Regions from separate parts of the Mycolicibacterium alvei genome, predicted to be linked through region 1. Evidence: predicted binding sites of a transcription regulator. Region 1 holds the regulator's gene; the other holds the start of a gene.
The links. Region 1 encodes HspR, which represses chaperone genes until heat shock. Its sites were predicted from a motif close to ANNTGAGTNNNNNNNACTCANNT; they were not measured.
Positions count from the first base shown of each region.

Region 1 (8,454 bases):
CGCGTGCACCTGTTCTTCGGTGGCCGCTATCCGTGCGAGCTGTATGACCTGAAAACGCTGTGGCACATCGCCTCGACGAACCCGTGGCTGTCGGTGACCCCGGTGTCGGAGTACAGCACCGATCCCCCGTGGGCCGGCCAGTATCCCGACGTCCGACCGCCGCGCGGGCTCCATGTGCGCCAGACCGGCACTCTGGCGGAGGTGGTGACGAAATTCGGCAATTGGGGCGATCGGCAGATCCTGGTGTGCGGCGGACCGGACATGGTCACCGCCACCAAGTCCGCTCTGGTCGAGCGAGGCGCGCCGGCCGACCGCATCCAGCACGACCCGTTGACGCGCTGATGGCCGACATCCGCGCGGTGACCCTGCAGGATCCGTCGTCGTCGCTGACGGCCACCTATGTTCCGGCCGCGGGGATGATCTGCACGTCGTTGGCCGACGGCATGGACGAGTACCTGGGCCAACGACGCGGGCTGCAAGCCTATATCGCCGACGGCAAGACGATGGGCATCCCGATCCTCTATCCGTGGGCAAACCGATTGAGTGCCAACGAATACCGGGTCGACGACGCCGTGGTGGACGTGACCCCCGGGGTGAACGGTGTGCGTGGCGATGCGCACGGGGCACCGATCCACGGCGTGCTCGCCGCCAACCCGGACTGGCAGGTGACCGAGGAATCCGGGAACGTGCTGACAGCGGAGCTGGACTGGGGTATCGATCCACGACTGCTGGCAACGTTCCCGTTTCCCCACCGCCTCACGATGGCAGTGGCGCTCGCCGACAGGACCCTCACGGTGGCCACCACCGTGACATCGACCGCCCAGAAACACGTCCCGCTGTGCTACGGCTACCACCCGTACGTGACGATTCCCGCAGTGCCACGCGAGGATTGGCAATTGCAGACCCCCGCCATGCGGCATCTGCGCGTCGACGACCGGGGCCTGCCCACCGGCGAAACCCAACCGTGGCAGGCGGGGGTGAGGCGTCTAGGTAGCACCGAGCTGGACGACGGATTCGACGACGTCGCCGAGGGTGCGGTGTTCGCGCTGACCGGCGGGGCGGCGCGGGTGGAGGTCACTTTCGACCGGGGCTATGGTGCAGCCCAACTCTTCGCCCCACGGAGTGACAGCGTGGTGGGGATCGAGCCAATGGCCGCACCCACCGACGCATTACGCCGCGGAAAATACAAAATGGCCGCCCCCGGAAGTCCGGAGACGGCCACCTTTTCGATCAGAATCGGCTAACGCCCACCTCGGTGCGGCTGGCTACGGCCGATGTCGCCGCCGAGCGGCTCCGGGCTGCCACAGAACAACCGCCTTGGACGCCACCGCCACCTCATGACGCTGGTTGGTACTGAGTTGTTCGACCTGGTGGGTCAACTCGGATACCCGGGCGCGCAGTGCATCCACCTGATTGGTGAGTTCGATGATGCGCTTGATGCCGGCCAGGTTGACGCCCTCGTCCTGCGACAGCCGCTGCACCTCACGGAGCAGGTCGACGTCACGCTCAGAGTACCGGCGGCCGCCTCCGGAACTGCGCTGCGGGCTGACCAGGCCGAGCCGGTCGTATGTGCGCAGGGTCTGCGCGTGCATACCGGCCAGCTCGGCGGCCACCGAGATCAAGAACGTGCGGGCTTCCTCTTTGCGCTGACTCATATGTTGCCTGCCCAGCCGGCCCGCGGATCGAAACCGCCGGCCCGTTCGGCTTTCGCATATGCCTCGAGCGCCTCTGCCGCTTCACCTTCCAGGTTCGGCGGCACTGCGACCTTCACTGTGACCAACAGGTCACCGTGGCCGCCTGCGCGTTTGGGTACCCCGCGCCCGCGCACCCGCAGGATTCGGCCGTCGGAGGTGCCCTTGGGCACCCGCACACCGACCTTGCCCTCCAGTGTGGGAACGGAAAGCGTTGTCCCCAAAGCTAATTCATGAAAGCTCACCGGAACGCTGACGGTCAGGTCGTCGCCGTCACGCCCGAACACCTTGTCGGGACGCACGTGCACGGTGACGTAGAGATCGCCCGAGGGCGCACCCCGCAGCCCGGCCTCACCCTGGCCGGCCAGCCGAATTCGCTGACCATCCTCGACACCCGGCGGGATCCGCACATTGATCGTGCGGGTCCGGGTGGTGACGCCGGTGCCCTGACACTCAGCACACGGGTGCTCGATGATCGAACCGCTGCCCCGGCATTCGGTGCAGGGTTCGGAGAACCCGAACGCCCCCTGGTTGCGGTTGACCACACCGGAGCCGTTGCAGTTCGGACATACCTTGGGGCTGGTGCCCGGTCGCGCACCGCTGCCGTGGCAGTTGGTGCACGGCGCCGGGCTGGTCAACCGCAGCGGCATGGCCACGCCCTTGGTGGCTTCCAAGAAGGACAGCTCGGTTTCGGTTTCCAGATCGTTGCCCCGGCGGGGCCTGCTCGGGCGTGGTTGCGCACCGCGCCCGAACAGCCCACCGAAGAGGTCACCGATGTTGGCGCCGCCGCTCTGGCCGGCGGCGTCGAACAGGTCCCCCAGATTGAATTCGGCTCCATCGGAACCGAATCCGCCACTGAAGTTCCCGCCCGGGTTGAACCGACGACCACCGCCGGCGAACAACCGACGGGTCTCGTCATACTCCTTGCGCTTCGCGGGGTCCGACAGAACACTGTTGGCCTCGGAAACCGCCTTGAACCGCTCGGCCGCTCCCGCGTCGGGATTGCGGTCGGGATGCAGTTCAGAGGCCAGTTTCCGGTAGGCCTTCTTGATCTCGTCGGCGCTGGCGTCAGAGGAGACGCCGAGTTCCTTATAGAAGTCCTTCTCGACCCACTCACGTTGGGCCATGCGCCACCTCCTAACCTCTTCTCTCTAGTTGGTTGGACTAATTGTCTGATTCTGCGGTCTGATCGCCTGCGGCGTCAGCATTTTCCGCTTCCGCCGGCGGCACGGTGTCGACCACGCCGACCATGGCGTGCCTGACCACCTGATCACCGATCCGGTAACCCCGGCGCATCACGGTCCCCACCACAGGGTGGGTACCCTCGCCCTCGTGCTGCACGGCTTCGTGCAGTGACGGATCGAACTCGTCACCCTCCGCGCCGAACCCGGAAAGGCCCTGTCCCTCAAGAGCACCGACGAGCTTGTCGGCAACGGACTTGAGCGGCCCGGATTCCAGGTCGCCGTGGCTGCGGGCCCGGTCCAGATCGTCGAGGATACCCAGCAACTGGGTGATGACGTTGGCCTTGGCCCGGTCGGCGGTGACCTGCTGATCGCGCAGTGACCGCTTGCGGTAGTTGTCGTATTCGGCCTTCACGCGTTGCAGCGTTGCCTTGAGCTCGGCGACCTCGTCGCTATCGCTCCCAGACTCCCCCGTTGCGGGGGCGGCGGGCGCCGGCCCACCAGGGGCCGGCGCCTGCTCACGAACCTCACCGGTGTCGGGATCGATGCGCCGTTTGTCGGTGATGGTCACCGGCTCGTGCGAATCGTTCTCGGTCACTTGGTCTCCTGGTCGTCGTCGACAACCTCGGCGTCCACCACGTTGTCGTCGGCAGCGCTCGCGGACGCACCGTCTCCACCGGCGGCCTGCTCGGCCTGAGTGGCCTCGTAGATCGCCTGACCCAGACCCTGGGACTCGACGCCGAGCTTCTCCATGGCGTCCTTGATCGCGGAGATGTCGGTACCTTCCAGCGCCGACTTGGCCTCGGCGATGGCACCGTCGACCTTGGTCAAGGTGTCTTCGGGAACCTTCGACCCGCCTTCGGCCTCACGCTGTTCCTTGACGAACTTCTCCGTCTGGTAGACCAGCGACTCGGCCTGGTTGCGGACATCGGCCTCTTCGCGACGCTTCTTGTCCTCGTCGGCGTGCGCCTCGGCGTCCTTGATCATCCGGTCGATCTCTTCCTTGGACAGGCCGGAGCCTTCCTGGATCTTGATCGTGTTTTCCTTGCCGGTGCCCTTGTCCTTGGCGGTGACGTGCACGATGCCGTTGGCGTCGATGTCGAAGGTGACCTCGATCTGCGGCACGCCGCGGGGGGCCGGCGGGATACCGGTCAGCTCGAAGGAGCCGAGCAGCTTGTTGTGCGAAGCGATTTCGCGCTCACCCTGGAAGACCTGGATCTGCACCGACGGCTGGTTGTCGTCGGCGGTGGTGAAGGTCTCCGACCGCTTGGTCGGGATGGTGGTGTTGCGCTCGATCAGCTTGGTCATCACGCCGCCCTTGGTTTCGATACCGAGGGACAGCGGGGTGACGTCAAGCAGCAGAACGTCTTTCACCTCACCCTTGAGCACACCGGCCTGCAGCGCGGCGCCCACTGCGACAACCTCGTCCGGGTTGACGCCCTTGTTGGGCTCCTTGCCGCCGGTCATTTCCTTGACCAGGTCGGTCACGGCGGGCATACGGGTGGAACCACCCACCAGCACCACGTGATCGATTTCGCCGACCGAGATGCCGGCATCCTTGATCACCGACTGGAACGGCGAACGGGTGCGGTCCAGCAGATCCTGAGTGATCTTCTGGAACTCGGCGCGGGTCAACTGCTCGTCGAGGAACAGCGGGTTCTTGTCGGCGTCGACGGTGATGTAGGGCAGGTTGATCGAGGTGCTCTGCGAGGAGCTGAGTTCGATTTTTGCCTTCTCGGCCGCTTCACGCAGCCGCTGCATTGCCATCTTGTCCTTGGTCAGGTCAATGCCACTGGTGGCCTTGAACTTGTCGACCAGCCACTCGACGATCCGGTCATCCCAGTCGTCGCCACCGAGGTGGTTGTCACCGGAGGTGGCACGCACCTCGACGACACCGTCGCCGATCTCCAGCAGCGAAACGTCGAACGTGCCGCCACCGAGGTCGAAGACCAGGATGGTCTGTTCCTTGCTGCCCTTGTCCAGTCCGTAGGCCAGGGCGGCCGCAGTGGGCTCGTTGACGATGCGCAGCACGTTCATGCCGGCGATCTGCCCGGCTTCCTTGGTGGCCTGACGCTGAGCGTCGTTGAAGTAGGCCGGCACGGTGATGACCGCGTCGGTGATGTCCTCACCGAGGTAGGCCTCCGCGTCGCGCTTCAGCTTCTGCAGCGTGCGCGCGCTGATCTCCTGCGCCGTGTAGTTCTTGCCGTCGATCTCGACGGTCCAATCGGTACCCATGTGACGCTTGACCGAACGGATGGTCCGGTCGACGTTGGTTACCGCCTGGTTCTTCGCAGGCTGACCGACCAGTACCTCGCCGTTACGCGCGAATGCGACGACGGACGGGGTGGTCCGGGAGCCTTCAGAGTTTGCGACGACGACGGGGTCGCCGCCTTCCAGGACCGCCACGCATGAGTTGGTGGTCCCGAGGTCGATACCGACCGCACGAGCCATGGTGTTGCCTCCTGTAGAGATATAGGGGTCTGAGCGGACTGCGCTCAAGCTTGCTCTGGGAGAGCATAGATTGTCAACCCAGACTTGAGTCACTATCACTCAACTTGCTGTCGATGTGGTCAACGGGGGTTTCTGCGGTTTTGTTCCCGGAGCCAGCGACTTCTTTGAAAGGGCGCCCTCACCCCGGACTCGGTACCGCACGTACCGGGTACCGTGCCCCATAATCAGATGCCGCCGGTCGGCTCGACCGTGCAGGAACGCAAGCAGCCAACTGAGGGGGGATCGATCGGCGATGGCAGACGAGATGTCCAGGACCGGCGCGAACGTGCCCGAGGAGAGGCCTGCCAAGCACGGCTACCAGCGCCGGAGTTTCAGGTGGGCCACCCCGGTCGGCGATATCGCCATTGCCATCCGCACCCCGCGCAACCCCCGCCCGCTCGTGCCGAAGCGGTTCGACCCGTTCGGTATCGCAGACCGTGCCGTCGACGCCGCGAAGACCAGCATGAAGCTGGCCGCCTGGGGCGAAGAGCAGTTGGCCACGCTGGTGAAGAACCGGCTGGAGGCCATCGACGCGGCGACGCCCCGACCGATGACAATCGCCACACCAGAAGAGCCGACGGCCGAGTCACTGAACACCAAGATGGACCGCCTACTGGACCGGGCCCTGGATCAGAGCACCGCGGGCAGTCAGGTGGAGCTGTACCACCGCCTGCTCGACCAACTGGTAGCCGACGAAGCCCGGATCATCGGTGCGCTCTCCGAAGGAGATGCTTCGCCGCTGGTCAACGTCCACTCCTGGACCCGATCACGCACCCCCGGTCAAGCGGTTTTGGAGCATGCCTGTCTGATCGGCCGCACCGCCAATGTGGCGCTGCCCGGCATGGTCCCGCAGTACGTCGGTCATCTGCTGTCGCTGGGTCTGGTCGAGACCGGTCCCGAGGACCCCGCCCAGAAGGCCGAGTACGAAGTGCTCCTCGCTGAGCCGATGGTGTTGCAGGCGATCAAGAGCGGATCCCGCGGGCCGCTGGTCGCACGGGTGGAGAAGCTGACCCTGTCGCTGTCGAGTCTGGGGCGGGGCCTGTGGGAGTCCGCGGTGCTACGGGACGGTTCATGACCGCATGAGCGCCAGCGAGAAGCCGCAGGCGGATCGCGCATGAGCACCAGCGAGACGATTCTCGCGGTCCAGACGTGGCAGGAGATCAAGGCCGATTTCGGCGTCAACTGGCTGATCTACCTGTCCATGCCGTTCGTTGCGGCTTTCGTGGGCTGGAGCACCAAGATCGTGGCGCTCGAAATGCTGTACCGGCCGATGGAGTTCAAGGGCATCGGCCCGTTCGGTTGGCAGGGCATCGTGCCCCGCCGCGCGGGCAAGGTGGGGTCCAAGACCATCGAGCTTCTCACCCAGAACCTGCTGAAACCCGAAGAGCTGCTGGAGAAGGTCGACGCCAGAGAAGCCGTCGACGCGCTGCGGGAGCCACTCACCCAGGCCGTCGACGAGATCTCCCGCGACATCGCCGAGCAGATCCGACCCGGACTGTGGGATTCGCTGCCCGATGCCGCCCGTAACGCGATCATGTCGCGCGTCCACGACCAGACGCCCAAGATCGTCGAGAAGATGCTCAACGAGATGCGGTCGGACCTCAACCGGTTCGTCGATATCCAGTATCTGGCGGTCACCACGCTGGTCCGCAACAAGGACAAGCTCAACAAGCTGATGCGCGGGCTCGGCGACAACGCGATGGCCTTCGTCCGTCGCAGCGGCATCTACTTCGGCCTCGTCATCGGCCTGGTCCAGGTGGTCGCATGGGCGTTGTTCCAGAATCCGTGGATCATGCCGGCCTTCGGCTTCGGCGTCGGCCTCATCAGCGACTACATCGCGCTCAACATGTTGTTCCGGCCCGTGCAGCCGACCAAGTACCTCGGTTTCATCCCGTTCCAGGGGTTGCTGCACGCGCAGCGCGACACCATCACCAAGGACTACGCGCGGATCCTGTCCGAGGACCTGTTTTCCCCCGCGATCCTGTTCGACGGTGTGCTACGCGGACCGGGTGCCGACAAATTGTTCTCGCTCATCGGCAAGGAGGTCGAAGGGGCCATCGACGCCCAGACCGGCATCGCGACCCCCCTGGTCAAGTTCGCCGTCGGCACCCAGCGCTACAACGCATTCAAGGACAACCTGGTGCAGATGGTGCTCGAACGGCTCCCCACCACCTTGGTCGACGCACAGGACTACGCCATGGGCGCCCTCGACCTGGAGCAGACCATCATCGACAAGATGGGTCAGCTCACCAACGAGGAATACGAGTCGATCCTGCGCCCGGTGTTCAAGGACGACGAGCCGACCATGATCGCGGTCGGTGCCGTTCTCGGCGGCCTCGTCGGCGAGATTCAGGTGCAGGTCATCGAGCACTTCGGCAACGACCCCGCTGCGTCCTCGGCACTGCCGGAGCTCATGCGGACGGTGCTGCACCACTAGCCGGCCGGGGCCCGCAGCTCGCGCCGTCGCAACAGGGCCGTGCCGAACGCGCCGACCACCACCAGGTCAGCCGCCACCCCACTGCTGACCGCGGCCAGTAGCCAGCCTGCGACGCCGGTGGCCAGCACGAACGGTGGCAGCCACTCGAACACCCGCCACCATGACGGCGCCGGATGCAGCGCATGCGCCGCATCCTTGGCGCGGGCGTACTCGGGATAGAACTCGGTGACGGCCACCGCGAAGAACAGCGCGCCCAGCTGCAGAATCCAGCCGGTCCAGAAATTGTCGGTGCTGCCGTAGAGCACGTCCCCCAGGAAACCGACCGACGCCGAGAAGCCGAACCCAGCCGCCCACACCGCGGCCACGACCATGTTGATGCGCTTGAACAGCGGCGTGTCCCAATGGTCCGGCGGGGTGACGTCGCGCGCATACGCCGTCGTATACGGCCGGCCGATCATCAGGCTGACCAGTGCGAAAATCGCCAACGAGGCATTCGTGATCTCCCCCGACCACATTTCCAGCCACGTCTTCTGATCTCGGGAGGCAACCAGGCCGACGGCGGCCAGCACCACGAAAAAGACCACCCCGAGCATTTCCAGCACGTGCACCGGAATATGGCGAAGCCGGTCCAGGACCAACACCAGCAATGAGAAAC
Region 1 is NZ_AP022565.1:3,107,051-3,115,504, forward strand. Features, by position in the region: gene G6N44_RS14980 (FAD-binding oxidoreductase) at 1-342, shown strand, start outside; gene G6N44_RS14985 (aldose 1-epimerase) at 342-1,244, shown strand; gene G6N44_RS14990 (heat shock protein transcriptional repressor HspR) at 1,266-1,655, opposite strand; gene dnaJ (molecular chaperone DnaJ) at 1,652-2,818, opposite strand; gene grpE (nucleotide exchange factor GrpE) at 2,856-3,470, opposite strand; gene dnaK (molecular chaperone DnaK) at 3,467-5,323, opposite strand; gene G6N44_RS15010 (Abi-alpha family protein) at 5,616-6,437, shown strand; gene G6N44_RS15015 (DUF445 domain-containing protein) at 6,477-7,799, shown strand; gene G6N44_RS15020 (hypothetical protein) at 7,796-8,454, opposite strand, start outside.

Region 2 (8,454 bases), 2.4 Mb from region 1:
CGCCGCAGCCGGACAAGCCCGCGCCACCGCCGCCCTCGACACCGCCCGTCGCGCCAGAGAATCCGCCACCCGAATACCCATATCCCGTCGAGGCCGAGGACTCGGCTCGGAAATCGGCCTGGCCCGCATGGACTCACCAACCCACGGCAACCGCTACCTCTCCGACGCCCGCATCCTCGTCCACGACATGCCCCATACCCTGGCCGCCCTCGAAACCGGCACACTCACCGAAGCGCGCGCCCGACTGATCGTGCGCGAAGCCGCCTGCCTGTCCCCCACCGACCGGCGCCGCCTCGACCATCAACTCTGCGCCGACCACACCAACCTGATCGGACTCGGCGACACCCGCATCCGCAACGACGCCAAAGCCATTGCCTACCAACTCGATCCGATAGCCGTCATGGACCGGGCAACCAGGGCACCCGAAGACCGCAACGTCACCTTCCGGCCCGCCGCCGACAACATGGCCATCGTCACGGCCCTGCTGCCGGCAACCGATGCGGCCTCCGTGCGCGACGCACTCACCGACTCGGCCGACCGCTGCCCCGACGGCCGCAACCGCGGCCAGGCCATGGCCGACACCCTGGTCGCCCGCGTCACCGGCCGCGATGTCACCACACCGGTCCCCGTCGGGGTCAACCTCGTGCTCTCCGACGACACCCTGTTCGCCGGAAGTGCGCAACCCGCTTACCTGCAGGGCCACGGACCGATTCCGGCAGCGGAAGCCCGGCGCATGATCGCCGACGCCCTCGCCGACGAGAACTCCTGGGCCACCCTGCGACGCCTCTACGCCGCACCCGACACCGGAGCGCTGGTCGCCATGGAATCCCGGTCACGACGCTTCCCCAAAGGCCTCGCCCGATTCATCGCCATCCGCGACCAAACCTGCCGCACGCCCTACTGCAACGCCCCGATCCGCCACATCGACCACGTGCAGCCTTATCACCGGAACGGGCCCACCAGCGCCGCCAACGGCCAGGGATTGTGCGAACACTGCAACTACGTCAAAGAAACGCCCGGCTGGCACGTAGTGGCGGGAGTCGACGAATCAGGCCGACACATCACAAAACACATCACCCCCACCGGCGCCACCTACCGGTCCACCGCGCCACCACTGACCGGCGGCCTGCGGGTACTCACCCGCGAAATCCATATCGTGGTCAATAGACGCGCCGCTTAGCTTCCGTTCACTCACGGCGAACCCGGACACCGGATATCCCGGGAACAAACCTGACCCGACCAAGGTTGAGCGCATCAGACTGAACTTTGGAGGTTTGATGTCCGAATCAAACGCGATGTCCGAATCAAACGCAGTGCCGGTCCTGTTCCTGAGCGAGCCCATCGTCCTGCCCGGAATGGTGGTGCCCATCGAACTCGACGATGCTGCCCGCGCGGCTATCGATGCCGCTCAGGCCAGCGAATCCGGCAAGCTGCTGATCGCCCCACGCCTGGACGACCGCTACCCCACTCACGGTGTGATCGCGTCGATCGTGCAGGTCGGGCGCATGCCCGGTGGTGCAGAAGCTGCCGTCGTCCGCGGTGAACACCGCGCACACATCGGTTCGGGAACCACCGGACCGGGTGCGGCCCTGTGGGTCGAGGTGCAGGAAGCGCCCGAACCCACAGATTCCACCGCCGACGAGACCAAGGCGCTGGCCGCCGAATACAAGAAGCTGCTGCTGGCCATGCTGCAGCGGCGTGAAGCCTGGCAGATCGTGGACGTGGTCAACAAGATCACCGACCCCTCCGCGTTGGCGGACACGGCCGGCTACGCCTCGTACCTGACCGATGTGCAGAAGCGTGAGCTTCTGGAGACCTCAGATGTGGGTCGTCGCCTCGGATTGCTGATCGAGTGGACCGGTGAACACCTGGCCGAGGTCGAGGTCAACGACAAGATCGCCGAGGACGTCCGCGCCGGCATGGACAAGCAGCAGAAGGAATTCCTGCTGCGCCAGCAGCTGGCCGCTATCCGGAAGGAACTCGGCGACGGCGAGCCGGACGGATCAGATGACTACCGGGCCCGCGTCGAGGCCGCCGACCTGCCGGAGAAAGTCCGCGAGGCTGCGCTGCGCGAGGTCGGCAAGCTGGAGCGGTCCAGCGAGCAGAGCCCCGAGGGCGGCTGGATCCGTACCTGGTTGGATACCGTGCTGGACCTGCCGTGGAACGTGCGGACCGAGGACTCGACCGACCTCAAGGGCGCCCGGGAGATCCTGGACGCCGACCACCACGGTCTGGACGACGTCAAGGACCGCATCGTCGAGTACCTGGCCGTGCGGGCACGTCGCGCCCAGCGCGGCATGGCCGTCGTGGGTGGCCGCGGTTCGGGCGCAGTGATGGTGCTGGCCGGGCCGCCCGGGGTCGGTAAGACCTCGCTGGGTGAGTCCGTCGCCCGCGCGCTGGGCCGCAGGTTCGTGCGCGTCGCCCTGGGCGGCGTGCGCGACGAGGCCGAGATCCGTGGCCACCGGCGTACCTACGTCGGCGCGCTGCCGGGCCGCGTCGTGCGGGCCATCGGCGAGGCGGGTTCGATGAATCCCGTCGTGCTGCTGGATGAGATCGACAAGGTGGGCTCGGACTACCGCGGTGATCCGTCGGCCGCACTCCTGGAGGTGCTGGACCCGGCGCAGAACCACACGTTCCGCGACCACTACCTGGAGCTGGATCTGGATCTGTCCGACGTCGTGTTCCTGGCGACGGCCAACGTCATCGAAAACATCCCGTCGGCGCTGCTGGACCGGATGGAGCTGATCCAGCTCGACGGTTACACCGAGGACGACAAGGTCGCCATCGCGCGGGACTACCTGCTCCCCCGGCAGGCCGAGCGGGCGGCGTTGACCACCGAAGAAGTGCGGGTGACGGACGCGGCATTGCGCAAGATCGCCGCGGACTACACGCGTGAGCCAGGTGTCCGGCAGTTCGAACGGTTGCTGGCCAAGGCGCTGCGCAAGGTCACGACCAAACTGCAGGACGGGCCGATCGACCGCGTCGTCGTCGACGAACCGGATCTCGTTGAGTACCTGGGCCGTCCGCGGTTCACGCCGGAGTCCGACGAACGCACCGCGGTTCCCGGCGTGGCGACCGGCCTGGCCGTGACCGGCCTGGGCGGCGATGTGCTCTACATCGAGGCAAATGCCAATGCCGGAGAGCCGGGGTTGAAGCTGACGGGGCAGCTGGGTGACGTGATGAAGGAGTCGGCACAGATCGCGCTGTCCTACGTCCGCTCCCACGCCGAGCAGTTGGGCATCGACCCGACGACGCTGGATCGCCAGATCCACGTGCACGTCCCGGCGGGCGCGGTGCCCAAGGACGGCCCGTCGGCCGGCGTCACGATGGTCACGGCACTGGTGTCGATGGCCACCGGGCGTCAGGTCCGCGGCGACGTCGGCATGACCGGTGAGGTCACGCTGAACGGCCGGGTACTGCCGATCGGCGGCGTGAAGCAGAAGCTGCTGGCAGCACAACGCGCCGGGTTGAAGACGGTCTTCATCCCCCAGCGCAACGAGCCCGACCTGGACGAGGTCCCGGCCGAGGTGCTGGAGGCACTACAGGTCAAGCCGATGACCGACGTGGCCGACATCATCGTGGCTGCACTGGAACCGGCGGCCGAGGTGAGCGCGGCCGCCTGACACCGAGATTGCGCCGTCTGGAATCCTTCACGGTGTGACGTCAGACGCAGCCACCGACGAACGACACCTCTCCCGCCAGCTCTCCAACCGGCATATCCAGCTGATCGCGATCGGCGGCGCGATCGGCACGGGCCTGTTCATGGGTTCGGGCAAGACCATCTCGCTGGCCGGACCGTCGGTGCTGTTCGTCTACATGATCATCGGCTTCATGCTCTTCTTCGTCATGCGGGCGATGGGCGAGCTGCTGCTGTCCAACCTGCACTACAAGTCGTTCGCCGACTTCGCGGCCGACCTGCTCGGCCCGTGGGCGGGGTTCTTCACCGGCTGGACGTACTGGTTCTGCTGGATCGTCACGGGCGTCGCCGACGTGGTGGTGATCGCCGGATACGTGGCCTTCTGGTGGCCGGACCTACCGCTGTGGATACCGGCGCTCGCCACGGTCGTGGTGCTGATCGGATTGAACCTGCCGACCGTGCGGGCCTTCGGCGAGACCGAGTTCTGGTTCGCCTTGATCAAGATCATCGCGATCGTGACGTTGATCGTCATCGGTCTGGTCATGATCTTCACCAGCTTCACCGCCCCCACCGGGGCCCAGGCGTCCTTCGCCAATCTGTGGAATGACGGTGGCTTCTTCCCCACCGGCCCAATGGGTTTCGTCGCCGGATTCCAGATCGCAACCTTCGCATTCGTCGGAATCGAGCTCGTCGGCACCACCGCGGCCGAGGCAAAGGATCCCGAACGCAACCTCCCCAAGGCGATCAACTCGATCCCGGTCCGCGTCATGCTCTTCTATGTCGCGGCCCTGACCATCATCGTCGCGGTCACCCCGTGGCGCGAGATCGACGCCAACCTGAGCCCGTTCGTGGCGATGTTCAGCCTCGCGGGCCTGGGAGTTGCCGCGTCGGTGGTCAACTTCGTGGTGCTCACCTCGGCGACATCGTCGGCCAACTCCGGCATCTATTCGACCTCCCGGATGGTGTACGGCCTGGCCACCGAAGGTGACGCACCCAGCCTGTTCGGCCGGCTCACATCCCGGCGCGTGCCTGCCAACGCCTTGTTCCTGTCCGGGGTGTTCCTCCTGTCGGGTGTGGTCATGGTGGTCGCGGGCGACTCGATCGTCGCGGCCTTCACCTTGATCACCACCATCTCGTCGCTGTGCTTCATCTTCGTCTGGACGATCATTCTGGTCAGCTACCTCGTGTACCGCAGGCGCCGGCCGGAACTGCACGAGGCATCGAAGTTCAAGATGCCCGGCGGTGTCTTCATGTGCTACGTCGTCCTGGCCTTCTTCGCCTTCCTACTGTGGGCGTTCACCCAGAAGGAAGACACCCTGCAGGCTGAACTGGTGACGCCGGCGTGGTTCCTGGTGCTGGGTATCGCTTGGTTGGTGCTGCGGCGTCGCCCCGAACACCTGGCCCGCGAAGCCGCCTTTTACGCAGATCTTGAGTCGAAGGGGTCCGATTGACCTTCGACCCGGACCTGGCCGACCGCATCCGCGAGTTGACGGCGTCCGAAAACGGCGTCGACGAGAAGCGCATGTTCGGCGGGCTGGCGTTCCTGGTCAACGGGCACCTGGCCGTCGCAGCGTCCCGCGACGGTGGCCTGATGGTGCGCCTATCCCGGGACGACGCCGACAAGCTGCTCCAGCGCGACCACGTCGAACCCATGGTGATGGGCGGCCGGGAAATGCGGGGCTGGTTACGCGTCGCGGGTCCCGGCATCAAGACCAAACGCCAGCTCCAACCGTGGGTCGCCCGCGGTGTCGACTACGCCAAGAGCCTGCCACCCAAGTAGTTTTCGGGACGCCGATCAGAATCACCATTAACATAGAGCCCGCCTGACAACGACGGGGGCGCACAACACATGTTGACCGCAGTACGCAAGATTCTCGGCTTCCAGATGACCATTGCCGAGTGGATAGGAACCGCCATCATCCTCGCGGTCCCCTATCTGCTGATCGGCCTGATCTGGTCGCTCACCCACACCAGCCACCTGGCCGGAATGCACGGCGCCGATGCTGCGGTGTCCTTCCTGGGCTCCATCGTCTCCTGGCCGGCCCTGCTGTTCACCAACGTGTGCATGAGTTGACGGGGGGGCTGCAGATGAATTCCACCACCGCCAACCGGATCTCGATCACCCGGCGCACCTCGCGCTGGTCCGACGACGACGTCACCATCGCCGATGCCATGGACCTCTGGGGGTTCGCCGCAGGTGCGGCCAACGTGATCATGCAACTGTCCGCGCCGGGCGTCGGCTACGGCGTCGTGGAGAGCACCGTGGATTCGGGCAATCTGCTCAAGCATCCGTGGAAACGCGCCCGCACCACCTTGAGCTACCTGGCGGTGGCGATCCTCGGCAACGCCGAGGATCGGGCGGCGTTCCGCTCGGCCGTCGACGTGGCTCACCGGCAGGTCCGGTCCGGGCCGGCAAGTCCCGTCCAGTACAACGCCTTCGACCGCGATCTGCAGATGTGGGTAGCGGCGTGTCTGTTCGCCGGACTCGAGGATGTGTACCAACTGCTGCGTGGCCAGATGACCGACGCGCAGGCCGAGCAGTTTTACCGGTCTGCCATCACACTGGGCACCACCCTGCAGGTCAGCGAGCAGCAGTGGCCGCCCACGCGGTCCGATTTCGACACGTACTGGGACACCGCGTGCGGGCGGGTCCAGATGGACGACGTCGTCAGGCGGTATCTGCACGACCTGGTGGACCTGCGGATGATCAACCCGCTGCTGCGGATACCGTTCCGGCCGCTGCTGAAGTTCCTCACCACCGGGTTTCTGGCGCCGGTGTTCCGGGATGCCGTCGGCTTCGGTTGGGGCCCGGGCCGGCAGCGACTGTTCGAATGGCTGTTTCGGGCCGTGGCTTTCGGCAACCGGTTCCTGCCGGTGTTCATCCGCCAGGGCGGCAGTTACCTGCTGCTGGCCGATGTGCGCCGGCGGATGGCCTCCGACAAGGCGCTGATCTGATGAACGGGATTCGCCGGATTCTGGGCCACCGGGTCAGCGTCGAGCAGATGCTCGAGACCCTGATGTGGCTGGCCCTGCCCTACCTGGTGATCGGACTGGTCTGGACGTTCTTCCATCCCGAACAGGTGCAGCTGATCGAGACGAGCCTGCTGACCAAATTTCCGGCCGGCGCCAATCTGGTGGCCTTCGGCCAGGTGACGCTGCTGTGGCCGGTGCTGCTACTGGGCGCCGACGTGTGCGTTGCGATGTGAGCGCAGCAGCCGCGCCGCCACACCTGCGACATACAGCCACAGCAACGTTCCGACCACCCAGGTCGGCACATAGTCGAACGTCTCGGTCTGCGCGGAAGCCATGTAGGAGAGGACGGTCAGGACCGCGACCCCGATCGTTGCCGACATCACCGCCCACACCCGATCGCCGCTGCGTGCGAAATACCTTGCCAACTCGAAACATCCGCAGGTCATGGCCAGGAAGCCCAGTCCGCCTGCCACGCCATGAACCGTCGCCGAGGTACTGGGCTCGCCGACGCTGCGAGAACCCGGCGGGAACCCGGACCCCGGATCGGTCGGGTTCAGCCCCGCCACGACACCGGCCAGCAGGCCATAGAGCGCCACACACACCGCCGCGATGCGGCCCGACCTGATGCCGGCGGCCACCCGCCAGACCCCGGCCCCGAACGCGATCAGCAGCAAGCCGCACACCACGAAGTCGACCGACTGAACCCAGCCCCAATCCCCCAGTGCCAGCATTGAATTGGCGTGACGGGCCGGGTCGAAGCCAGGTCGGGTGAACGTCAGGGTGTACGAAACCGCGGTGAGCACCAGGCCGGCCACCACACCGGCGGCCAGCAGGGCCGAGGTGACCCGGACATCTGCCGGGCGCGGGTCGGGGGTCACAGAAAGACGACGCTACCGTTCCGGTTTCCGCGACGGTTGGTTAGGGTCTTGCGTCGTGAAGGCTTGCCTCGTCGTAGTCGCCGCCGCCGCTGCGCTCACCGGATGTGCGTCAGGAACCGTCGTCAACACCGACGATGGCGCCGGGCCGCCACCCACGAGCAGCACCACACCGCCACCCCAGTTCAGTACCGCACACCTGGTCGATGCCGCCGACTACGCGATCGAGGTCAACGGTCGCAAGGCCTATTACTTCAGCACCCCGAGCGGGCGCTGGCAGTGTGCGATCCTGCCCCGCGACCGTGCCGGGTGCCAACCGGCGGGTGGCACCTCGACGATGAACGTGACGGGCGCCCCCGAGACCGTGCCCGATGCGACCGGCGGTACCGCAGAACCGAATGCCCTGGTCCTCGACCGGGATACCGACGCGCATTTCGCCAACCTGACACAACCGGATTTCGCCCAATCGGCCGCGGTCGTGCTGCCGTTCGGCAAGGCACTCGCGGTCGCGGGATTCCGCTGCAACGTCCAGGAGCAGTCCGGGGTGTCCTGCGTGCGGGAGGTGACGGGCCGAGGCTTCACCTTCTCCGACGAGGGCTACACCCTGCAGTACACCGACGTCCCCTAGCGATCACAGGTGTACGGCCGCTCAAGCGAGTAGGCTGAATCGACATGACAACGTCGTCCACAATTGCGATCGTCGGCGGTGGCCTGGCCGGTGCCAAGGCAGCTGAAGCACTGCGGGACAACGACTTTGATGGCCATGTCGTGCTGTTCGCCGCCGAGGACCACCTACCCTACGAGCGTCCGCCGCTGTCCAAGGAGTACCTGGCCGGCAAGAAGAAACTCGACGACTTCACCGTCGATCCGGCAGCCTGGTACCGCGACCACAACATCGACCTGCGGCTGGGCACCGAGGTCACCGCCGTCGACGCCGCCGCGCACACGCTGGCACTACCCGACGGCACC
Region 2 is NZ_AP022565.1:678,901-687,354, reverse strand. Features, by position in the region: gene G6N44_RS03190 (HNH endonuclease) at 128-1,180, shown strand; gene lon (endopeptidase La) at 1,296-3,623, shown strand; gene cycA (D-serine/D-alanine/glycine transporter) at 3,658-5,088, shown strand; gene G6N44_RS03175 (TfoX/Sxy family protein) at 5,085-5,417, shown strand; gene G6N44_RS03170 (hypothetical protein) at 5,487-5,711, shown strand; gene G6N44_RS03165 (oxygenase MpaB family protein) at 5,726-6,592, shown strand; gene G6N44_RS03160 (hypothetical protein) at 6,592-6,843, shown strand; gene G6N44_RS03155 (DUF998 domain-containing protein) at 6,811-7,488, opposite strand; gene G6N44_RS03150 (hypothetical protein) at 7,544-8,113, shown strand; gene G6N44_RS03145 (NAD(P)/FAD-dependent oxidoreductase) at 8,158-8,454, shown strand, end outside.
Region 2: the regulator HspR is predicted to act here: its motif matches at 1,244-1,266, upstream of lon (endopeptidase La).